Regions from separate parts of the Aestuariirhabdus sp. LZHN29 genome, predicted to be linked through region 1. Evidence: predicted binding sites of a transcription regulator. Region 1 holds the regulator's gene; the other holds the start of a gene.
What was found. Region 1 encodes sigma-54, which starts transcription at its own class of promoters, with help from an activator protein. Its sites were predicted from a motif close to TGGCACNNNNNTTGCTNT; they were not measured.
Positions count from the first base shown of each region.

Region 2: nifL (nitrogen fixation negative regulator NifL) is a predicted target of sigma-54. The motif match lies at 2,071-2,088, and genes of this name have one in related genera.

Region 1 is NZ_JBNIEU010000002.1:196,317-200,732, reverse strand. Features, by position in the region: gene lptA (lipopolysaccharide transport periplasmic protein LptA) at 1-115, shown strand, start outside; gene lptB (LPS export ABC transporter ATP-binding protein) at 124-849, shown strand; gene ACP3PW_RS07575 (RNA polymerase factor sigma-54) at 967-2,499, shown strand; gene hpf (ribosome hibernation-promoting factor, HPF/YfiA family) at 2,624-2,911, shown strand; gene ptsN (PTS IIA-like nitrogen regulatory protein PtsN) at 2,924-3,379, shown strand; gene rapZ (RNase adapter RapZ) at 3,506-4,372, shown strand; gene ACP3PW_RS07555 (HPr family phosphocarrier protein) at 4,394-4,416, shown strand, end outside.
Region 2 is NZ_JBNIEU010000001.1:661,733-666,148, reverse strand. Features, by position in the region: gene nifA (nif-specific transcriptional activator NifA) at 1-499, opposite strand, end outside; gene nifL (nitrogen fixation negative regulator NifL) at 510-2,021, opposite strand; gene rsxA (electron transport complex subunit RsxA) at 2,379-2,960, shown strand; gene ACP3PW_RS03200 (RnfABCDGE type electron transport complex subunit B) at 2,973-3,515, shown strand; gene rsxC (electron transport complex subunit RsxC) at 3,512-4,416, shown strand, end outside.

The DNA.
Region 1 (4,416 bases):
CGAAACGATCCACTACAACATGACAACCCAGGCGGTTAATGCCCAGAGCGGAAGCTCCAGCAGCAAGGCCGGCAACCGTGTCGAAATGATTATCCAACCCAAAGTCAAGCAGTAGATATCCCCATGGCAACCCTTAAAGCACTTCACTTGGCAAAGAGTTACCGCGGAAGAAAGGTGGTCGAAGATATTTCGATCAGCATCTCCAGTAGCCAGATTGTCGGCTTACTAGGGCCGAACGGGGCAGGAAAAACCACCAGTTTTTATATGATTGTCGGGCTCGTGCAGTCCGATGGAGGCCAGATTTTAATCGATGGTGTGGATATTACCCGCCTGCCAATGCATGGCCGCGCACGCCAGGGCATAGGCTATTTGACCCAGGAAGCCTCCATTTTCCGAAAACTAACCGTTACCGAGAATATCCTCTCCATACTGGAAACCCGCAAGGATCTCAATCGCAAGCAGCGACTGGAAAAACTTGAAGCCCTGCTGCGGGAGTTCCACATCACCCATATTCGCAACAGCAAGGGTATCAGCTTGTCGGGTGGAGAGCGCAGACGAGTAGAGATCGCGCGGGCGCTAGCCACGGAACCCGCCTTTATCCTGCTCGATGAGCCCTTCGCCGGGGTCGACCCCATTTCGGTCAATGACATCAAGGATGTGATCCGCCACCTGCGCGACAAGGGCATCGGAGTGCTGATCACAGACCATAATGTTCGCGAAACACTGGATATCTGTGAGCTTGCCTATATCGTTAGTGAAGGCAAGATCATCGCCGAGGGTAATGCCGAGGCCGTGATGAATAACCAGAAAGTGAAAGACGTTTATCTGGGACACGAATTTCGCATATAGGCATTCATCCCGTTCAACCCTATAATAGAACCATGCAAGATTTTTGCCGGAGCAGGATGCGACCGGAAAACCCAACGGGAGTGATGCGCAGATTATGGACCGGACATTGTATTATTTATGAAACCATCCCTAGTCCTGAAAATGGGCCAGCAGCTGACGATGACGCCTCAGCTGCAACAAGCCATCAAACTACTTCAGCTCTCTACCCTGGATCTGCAGCAGGAGATTCAACAAGCCCTCGAATCCAACCCCATGCTCGAGCCCGAAGAGGGTTCCGATAATGAGGCGGCGACCGAGCAAGAAAGCGCAAAAGATGGTAGCGAGTTCGACAACAAGGCTGAAAACAACGGCCTAAAAGAGGCTGAGCAGCAGGATCAGCAAAGCGCCGACAGTGCCAACAACGAAAATGAGGTGATGTCCGACGACTGGCAGGACAATATCCCGGAAGATCTGCCCGTTGACACCGCCTGGGATGATGTTTATCAATCCAGTCTGCCGCCCTCCTCGGGGTCGGGCTCGTCCGACAACGATGAGTACAATCCGGCCACGCGAGCCAGCACCTCAGAAACCCTTCAGTCCCATCTGGAGTGGCAGCTTAACCTGACACCTATGTCCGACACCGACCGGGCGATAGCCATTACCATCATTGACGCACTCAAGGACGATGGCTATCTCAGCTGTAGCTGCGAAGAGCTGATGGAAGGCATCGAAGAGGATCTGGACATTGAACTGGATGAGTTTGAAGCGGTGTTACACCGTCTTCAGCAGTTCGATCCAGTCGGTGTGGCGGCTCGATCCCTCAGCGAGTGCCTGTTAATCCAGCTTGCCCAATTGCCCACCACCACCCCTCACCTGGGTTCAGCGGCCCTGGTGGTTGAGAAACACATCAACTTGTTGGGCTCCCATGATTACGCTCAATTAATGCGCAAAACCCGTCTCAAAGAGGCCGATCTCAAAGCTGCGATTGAACTGATCCAGACCCTCAACCCAAAACCCGGGGCAAGCATTCAAAGCAGCGAGCCTGAATATGTCATACCCGACGTCACCGTAAAAAAGGTGAACGGCCGCTGGACCGTCGAGCTGAACCCGGACTCTGTGCCCCGAGTCCGCATCAACTCGGGTTACGCTTCGCTGGTCAAACGTGCTGATAACAGTTCAGACAACACCTACCTGAAAAACCACTTGCAGGAAGCCCGCTGGTTTCTCAAGAGTCTGCAGAGCCGAAACGAAACACTGATGAAGGTGGCCACCCAGATCGTTGAGCATCAGCGCGGGTTTCTGGAGTATGGTGAAGAGGCGATGAAACCGCTGGTACTGCACGATATCGCCGAAGCGGTCAGCATGCACGAATCCACCATATCCCGGGTAACGACGCAAAAATACATGCACACCCCCCGCGGCATATTTGAGCTCAAGTATTTCTTCTCAAGCCATGTCAGTACCGCCAGTGGAGGAGAGTGCTCCTCTACGGCAATCAGGGCTATTATCAAGAAGCTTGTGGCCGCAGAGAACCCAAAAAAGCCATTGAGTGACAGCAAGATAGCGGGTTTGCTTGCTGAGCAGGGAATTCAGGTTGCTCGCCGCACTATTGCCAAATACCGGGAGTCATTATCAATTGCTCCTTCTAACGAAAGGAAACGTCTGGTATAGGTTATATTGATTGGCGACAACATTGAGATATCGAGCCTCGGATATGATCGGTAACAGAGGCATACACTTGAGCCTGACACGACGTCGACTCAACATCATGTAACAAACATTCAGGAGAAAACGCATGCAAATCAATATCAGTGGTCATCATGTTGATGTAACGGAAGCATTGCGTGAATACGTAGCAACTAAAGTCGATCGTCTTGAGCGACACTTTGACAGCATCACCAGCGTCAACGTAACCCTCAGTATCGAAAAAGAGGGACAAAAAGCGGAGGCCAATCTGCACGTCCGCGGTGCGGACATCCACGCAACTGCCGTCCATGAAGACATGTACGCGGCCATTGATATGCTGTCGGACAAACTGGATCGCCAGCTCATGAAACACAAGGAAAAGAATCTCGCCCGTTAATTAGATCTGGCTATGAATTTTATATCCCTCCTAAGCCCCGACCGCAGCCTCTGCGCTGCGGAAGGCGGCAGTAAAAAACGCGTACTCGAAACACTTGCCGAAACTCTCGCCCAGGCAGGGCAGGAGATAACAGCCGACGAGCTGTTTAACGGCCTGTTTGAGCGTGAACGCCTCGGCAGCACAGGCTTTGGCAAAGGTATTGCGATTCCCCATTGCCGACTCACCTCCTGTACAGAACCTGTGGCGGCACTGCTCAAACTGTCTGAGGGTGTCAATTTCGACGCCATGGACGAGCTCCCGGTAGATATCATCTTTGCCCTCGTTGTCCCCAACGAAGCGACTAACGAGCATCTGGCGATTTTGCAGGCTCTGGCCGGCCGGCTGGACAATGCCAGCTACCGTAACCGCCTGCGCGCCGCGCAGAGCAGTACCGAACTCTATCAAATGGCGATCGCCCCCCTCGACTGATCTCCCAAATCGCAGACCTGCCACAATGCAACTGGTATACTGCCAGCTCAGTGACTTACGCGGTCAACACCCACCACACCAGAAACAGGGCGCGGCACGCACCAGTCGGCAAGTGGAACCAGCAAAATGCGATTAGTAATCATCAGTGGAAGATCGGGATCCGGCAAAAGTAGCGCGCTGCACGTGCTCGAGGATCAGGGCTACTACTGTGTGGACAACATGCCAGCAGGCTTACTGGGGTCTCTAGCCGCAGAGATCTCAAGCGAGCAGTCACTTAGAAATGCCGCTGTCAGCATCGACGCACGCAACATGCACGCGGACCTTAAACGCTTCCCCGAGATACTGGCCCAACTAACCAATAATGGCGTGCAGTGCGAGGTGATCTACCTCGATGCAGACCCAGCTACCCTGCTAAAGCGTTTCAGTGAAACACGGCGACGCCACCCCTTGTCCAATGACAAATGCTCGCTGGAAGAGGCCATTTTCGCCGAAAGTGAGCTCCTGGCCCCCCTCAAGAATCGAGCAAAACTGACTCTGGATACCAGCGCACTATCACTGCACGAATTACGCGACCTGATTCGTACCCGTGTTGCGATGCGCACGGACGACAGTCTCGCACTGCTATTCCAGTCCTTTGGTTTCAAGCGAGGCATACCAATTGATGCCGATTACGTGTTTGATGTACGCTGTTTACCTAACCCTTATTGGGTAGCGCACCTGAGGGGCTTCAGTGGGCTCGAGAAACCCGTGCGGGATTTTTTGGGAGAACAACCTGAGGTACAGCAGATGCTGGCTGATATCGGTGACTTTGTGGAGCGCTGGCTTCCAGCATTCGAGGCGGGAAACCGAAGTTACATGACCATCGCCATCGGCTGCACCGGCGGCCATCACCGCTCGGTATACATCAGCGAAGAGCTGACCCGACGCTTTAGTAGTCAGATTCAAAACGTTCAGGTTCGTCACCGCGAACTGCACACCGCGCAAAAACAATAAAATATAATAACAGTAGCGACAATGATAGAAACCAAGATTCATAT
Region 2 (4,416 bases), on a different contig from region 1:
TCATCTCCATTAACTGCACACGCTCTTGCAGACAGGTGCGCCCCTCGGCGGGTGGCTGCGCGGCGAGTACCCCTACGGGTTTGTTGCTGCCGGCAAAAATGGGTACGCCGATAAACGGCAGGGTGGTGTTATAGAGCCCGAGGCGGTCGAGAAAGTTAGGTTCGTCGGCGAGGCGTGACACCACCAGCGGTGTGCAGCTTTCAAGGATGCGCCCGGTAAGTCCTTCACCTTCACGATAACTGATCGCCGCAGGCAGTGCGGTGCCGGGTGCGTGTACGGCGCTGAGCAGTATCTCACCGCTGACGGGGTCGAGCAGGGACGCCATGCCATGGGACATGTTTGCCCGAGAGTGCAACACTTCCAGCACCTGCCGCAGAATACTTTGCAGGTCGAGGGAGTGGTTCAGCACCTCGCTTACCCGGTAGAGGGTATCGAGCTGCACGCCGAGACGTTGCTCGCGACTGAGTTCTTCGTTTAGGGGAAACTGTAGGTCGTTCACCTTGGGCTCCTCAGTGTCCGGCCAGCGCGGGGAAGGTCAGGGTGAATTGGCATCCCCCTCCCGTGCTTTGCTCGATGTCGATGGAAACTCCATGTTCGTTGGCGACATCCTGCACCAGTACCAGTCCCATTCCGCTGCGATTGCCATCATCCTGATAGGTGGTAAAAAAGGGTTGGAACACCTTGTTACGAATGCTGTCGTCGATGCCCGGTCCATTGTCCCCGATGGTGATGCGTACGGCATCGTCGAGGCGTTGACTGACGATACGCAGTTCACGGTCGTGGGTACGGGCATGAGCCATCGCGGTTAATGCGTTATCCAACAGCTGCTTGAAAAGATTGCAGAGTGAGATTTCGTCGCCGAGTATGCTGGGCAGGGTGTTGCAAGGCTTCCACTCGATCACTACACCTTCGGTAAGCATCTGTTCGGTATAAAGTGATAATACCTCGCGTAAGAGCTCATTTAGATTGAGTGGCATTTTGCGTTTGGGTGTTTGCGGTGGCAGCGCCTGGGTGAGGGTGTCTATCGCAAGCTGGCAGGAATCCAGTACCTCGTGCAGTGCCTGGTGTAGAGGGTCCTTTTCCCCACCGCGACGTTTTTGCAGTGCCGCAGCAGCACCGGTGACGTTCAATGGTCGCTGCAACTGAAAAATGGCGCCGTTAAGCGCTTCGCGCATGCTGTGGACCAGCTCATTTTCCGCCAGCCGGGCCATCAAGGCGTTGATTCGAACCTCCTCCTGCTGAATTTTGAGGACGGTGATGTCGTTGATGGTGAGGAGTAGGCAGTCGTGCCCCTGCTCCTGCTGGAAGCTATCGTCGCTTTGCCACAGGCGCAAGGTAGAGCCTGAGCAGCTGAGCCAGCGAGGGGTTCCGATACCGGGAATATCGCAGCGCACCTCAAGGTCTGTGAAGTCCCCACAGTCCTGGTAGTCGAGACCGAGGCGGCGGCTGAGGAGGGTGAGAAGCTGGGTGCTGTCGCACCCCAGGGTGAGGCAAAGTTGTTCCAGCGCAGGGTTCTCGAAACGGATTGTGCCTTCACTATCCAGTAGCAGGGTGGCTACCGGACTGCTGCGAACAATCGAGTTGGTGAGGGTGCGCTGGTTCTCCAGCTCCTGGTTGAGTTTCTGCAGGCGGGTGATGTCGCGGTGCATCCCCAGGTAGTGAGTGGTGTGCCCATTAGTGTCGATCACCGGGGTAATGGTTAGTTCGGCGAGGTAAATGCTCTTGTCTTTGCGCTGGTTGACCAGCCGCCCGCTCCACACCTGCTGTCGGCTCAGGGTGCTCCAGAGTTCGCCGTAAAGGCAGGCTGGAGTTTTTCCCGCGGAGAGCAGGCGGGTGTGTTGGCCCCGCACATCCTCGGCGTCATAGCCCGTAACCTGGGTAAAGGCCGAATTGGTATAGAGAATGTGGGAGTTAGGGTCGGTGATGGTGATCGCCACCGGAGATTGGTCCACGGTCTGGAAGTAGACCCCGGAAGGCAGTGGGATGGCTTCCGGGCTGTCGAAAACCTGCGCTTTGCTCATGATGTGACCCCTGTCGGATTGATTACAACGGTGCGAACAATGATTCACCCTTGCAACTACCGCGCCACGCCCGAGATACCCCTTTTAAAATGGCAAAACCCCCAAGGAGGCCAGTAACCATAGGGGTTTTGTTGAATTGTCGGCTTTGCGACAAGGTGCACTTTGTTGGCTCGCTAGTGTGGGGAATACAACAGCGATCGAGGTCTTATGGTTTTTATGGGTAGGCCACTAAAAGTCATTAAATACAATAGGTTATATGTATTTCTCAGGGCTTTCTGGGGGCTGGCATAGCTACTGCAACGTACTCATAACAGAGTAATGCACTGTAGTAGTGCATGCACCATTTTGGAGAGTGTCGTGACCGAGTACCTGCTACTGATTTTGGGGACCGCATTGGTCAACAACGTCGTTCTGGTTAAGTTCCTGGGGTTGTGTCCGTTTATGGGGGTGTCGGGAAAGTTGGATACCGCCATCGGCATGGGCATGGCCACCACCTTTGTGCTGACGCTGGCGGCGGCGGCGAGCTGGGCCATCGAAGAGCTGGTGCTTGCGCCTCTGGGGATCGGGTTCCTGCGCATTCTCTCCTTTATCCTGGTGATCGCTGCGGTGGTGCAGTTTACCGAGATGCTGGTGCGCAAGAGCAGTCCGGTGCTGTACCAGTTGTTGGGAATTTTTCTGCCACTGATTACTACCAATTGCGCGGTATTGGGGGTGGCGTTGTTGAACGTGCAGGAGAACAACGGATTTACCCAGAGCCTGCTGTTCGGTATGGGGTCCGCGCTCGGGTTTAGTCTGGTAATGGTGATCTTCGCCGGGTTGCGTGAGCGTCTGGAGTTCGCCGATGTGCCGGAGACGTTTGCGGGGGTTCCCATCGCTTTTATTGTCGCGGGATTGTTGTCGATGGCCTTTATGGGCTTCGCTGGCCTGCCGGTCCACTGAGGAGGGAGATCCATGTTTACTGCGGTGATGGCATTGGCGCTGATGGGAGGGGTGTTGGGTTACCTGCTAGGGATCGCTGCGATCCATTTGCGGGTCGAGGAGCCGGAGATCGTGCAGGAGTTGGAGGCGCTGTTGCCCGGAACCAACTGTGGGCAGTGTGGCTTTCCGGGGTGTCCCGCCGGTGCTCGCGCGCTGGCAGAGGGCACGGCGCCGGTTACCCTGTGCCCTCCCGGAGGCAAGCCCCTGGCGGAGGCGTTAGCGCAAAAGCTGGGCGTTGAACTGGACCTGTCGTCCATGGCCGACACGGGTCCCCGGGTGGCCATCGTGGTGGAAGAGCAGTGTATTGGTTGTACCCGCTGCTTCAAGGTGTGCCCAACCGACGCCATTATCGGCGCGCCCAAACAGATGCACAACGTGGTGACAGCTGCCTGCACAGGATGCAACAAATGCATCGATATCTGCCCCACCATGGGCATTGAGATGGTCGCCCCCGCCTTAACCCTGTCGAGCTGGAAATGGCCCAAGCCCGAGCCGGATGCGGAGATTCAGCGATGAAACTGTCAGGTTTTCGTGGGGGTATCCATCCGCAGGAGCGCAAGGAGCGTACCGAACAGTTGCCGATCGTCAGGCTGCCGATGCCGAAGCGGCTGTATGTGCCCCTGCAACAGCATATCGGTGAGCCCGCGGTAGCGCGGGTGACAGCGGGGCAGCGGGTAAAGCGCGGTGAGTTGATCGGGGGCAGTGTGGAGTGGTTGTCGGCACCGGTCCATGCGCCAGCCGATGGCACGGTGGTGGCGGTGAGCGAGTTCGCGTCTCCCCATCCGGCAGCACTGCCGGTGACCACCGCCATTATTGAGGTCAGTGACAAGCAAACACCCTGGACCGTCCCGGATGAAGATCCGTTCGGCCTCAGTCCGGAGGAGCTGGCTTTGCGTATCCGCCAGGCAGGTATCGTGGGCATGGGTGGGGCAACCTTTCCGTCGGCGGTCAAGCTCGACCTGGCGCGTAAACAGGGTGTCGATACCCTGATCATCAATGGTGGTGAATGCGAGCCTTACCTTACCTGCGACGACCGCCTGATGCGCGAGCGCGGTCAGCAGATCGTCACCGGGGTCGCTTTAATGTTGCGGTGTCTGGAAGCGCGGCGTGCGGTGATTGTGGTGGAGGATAATAAGGCCGAAGCGCTGGCGACCCTGCGCGAGTTGTGTCTTAGCCAGGATCATATTAAGACCGTGTCGGTGCCGACACGATACCCCCAGGGTTCGCAAAAACAGATGATTCAGTCAGTGCTCGGGCGCGAGATCCCCGCAGGCGCCCATGCCACTGACCTGGGTGTGGTGATGCACAACGTCGCCACCGCCTATGCGGTGTACGAGGCGCTGGTGGACGGTAAACCACTGGTGTCGCGAATAGTGACCGTTGGGGGCGGCGCGATACCCTCCCCGGCCAACCTTGA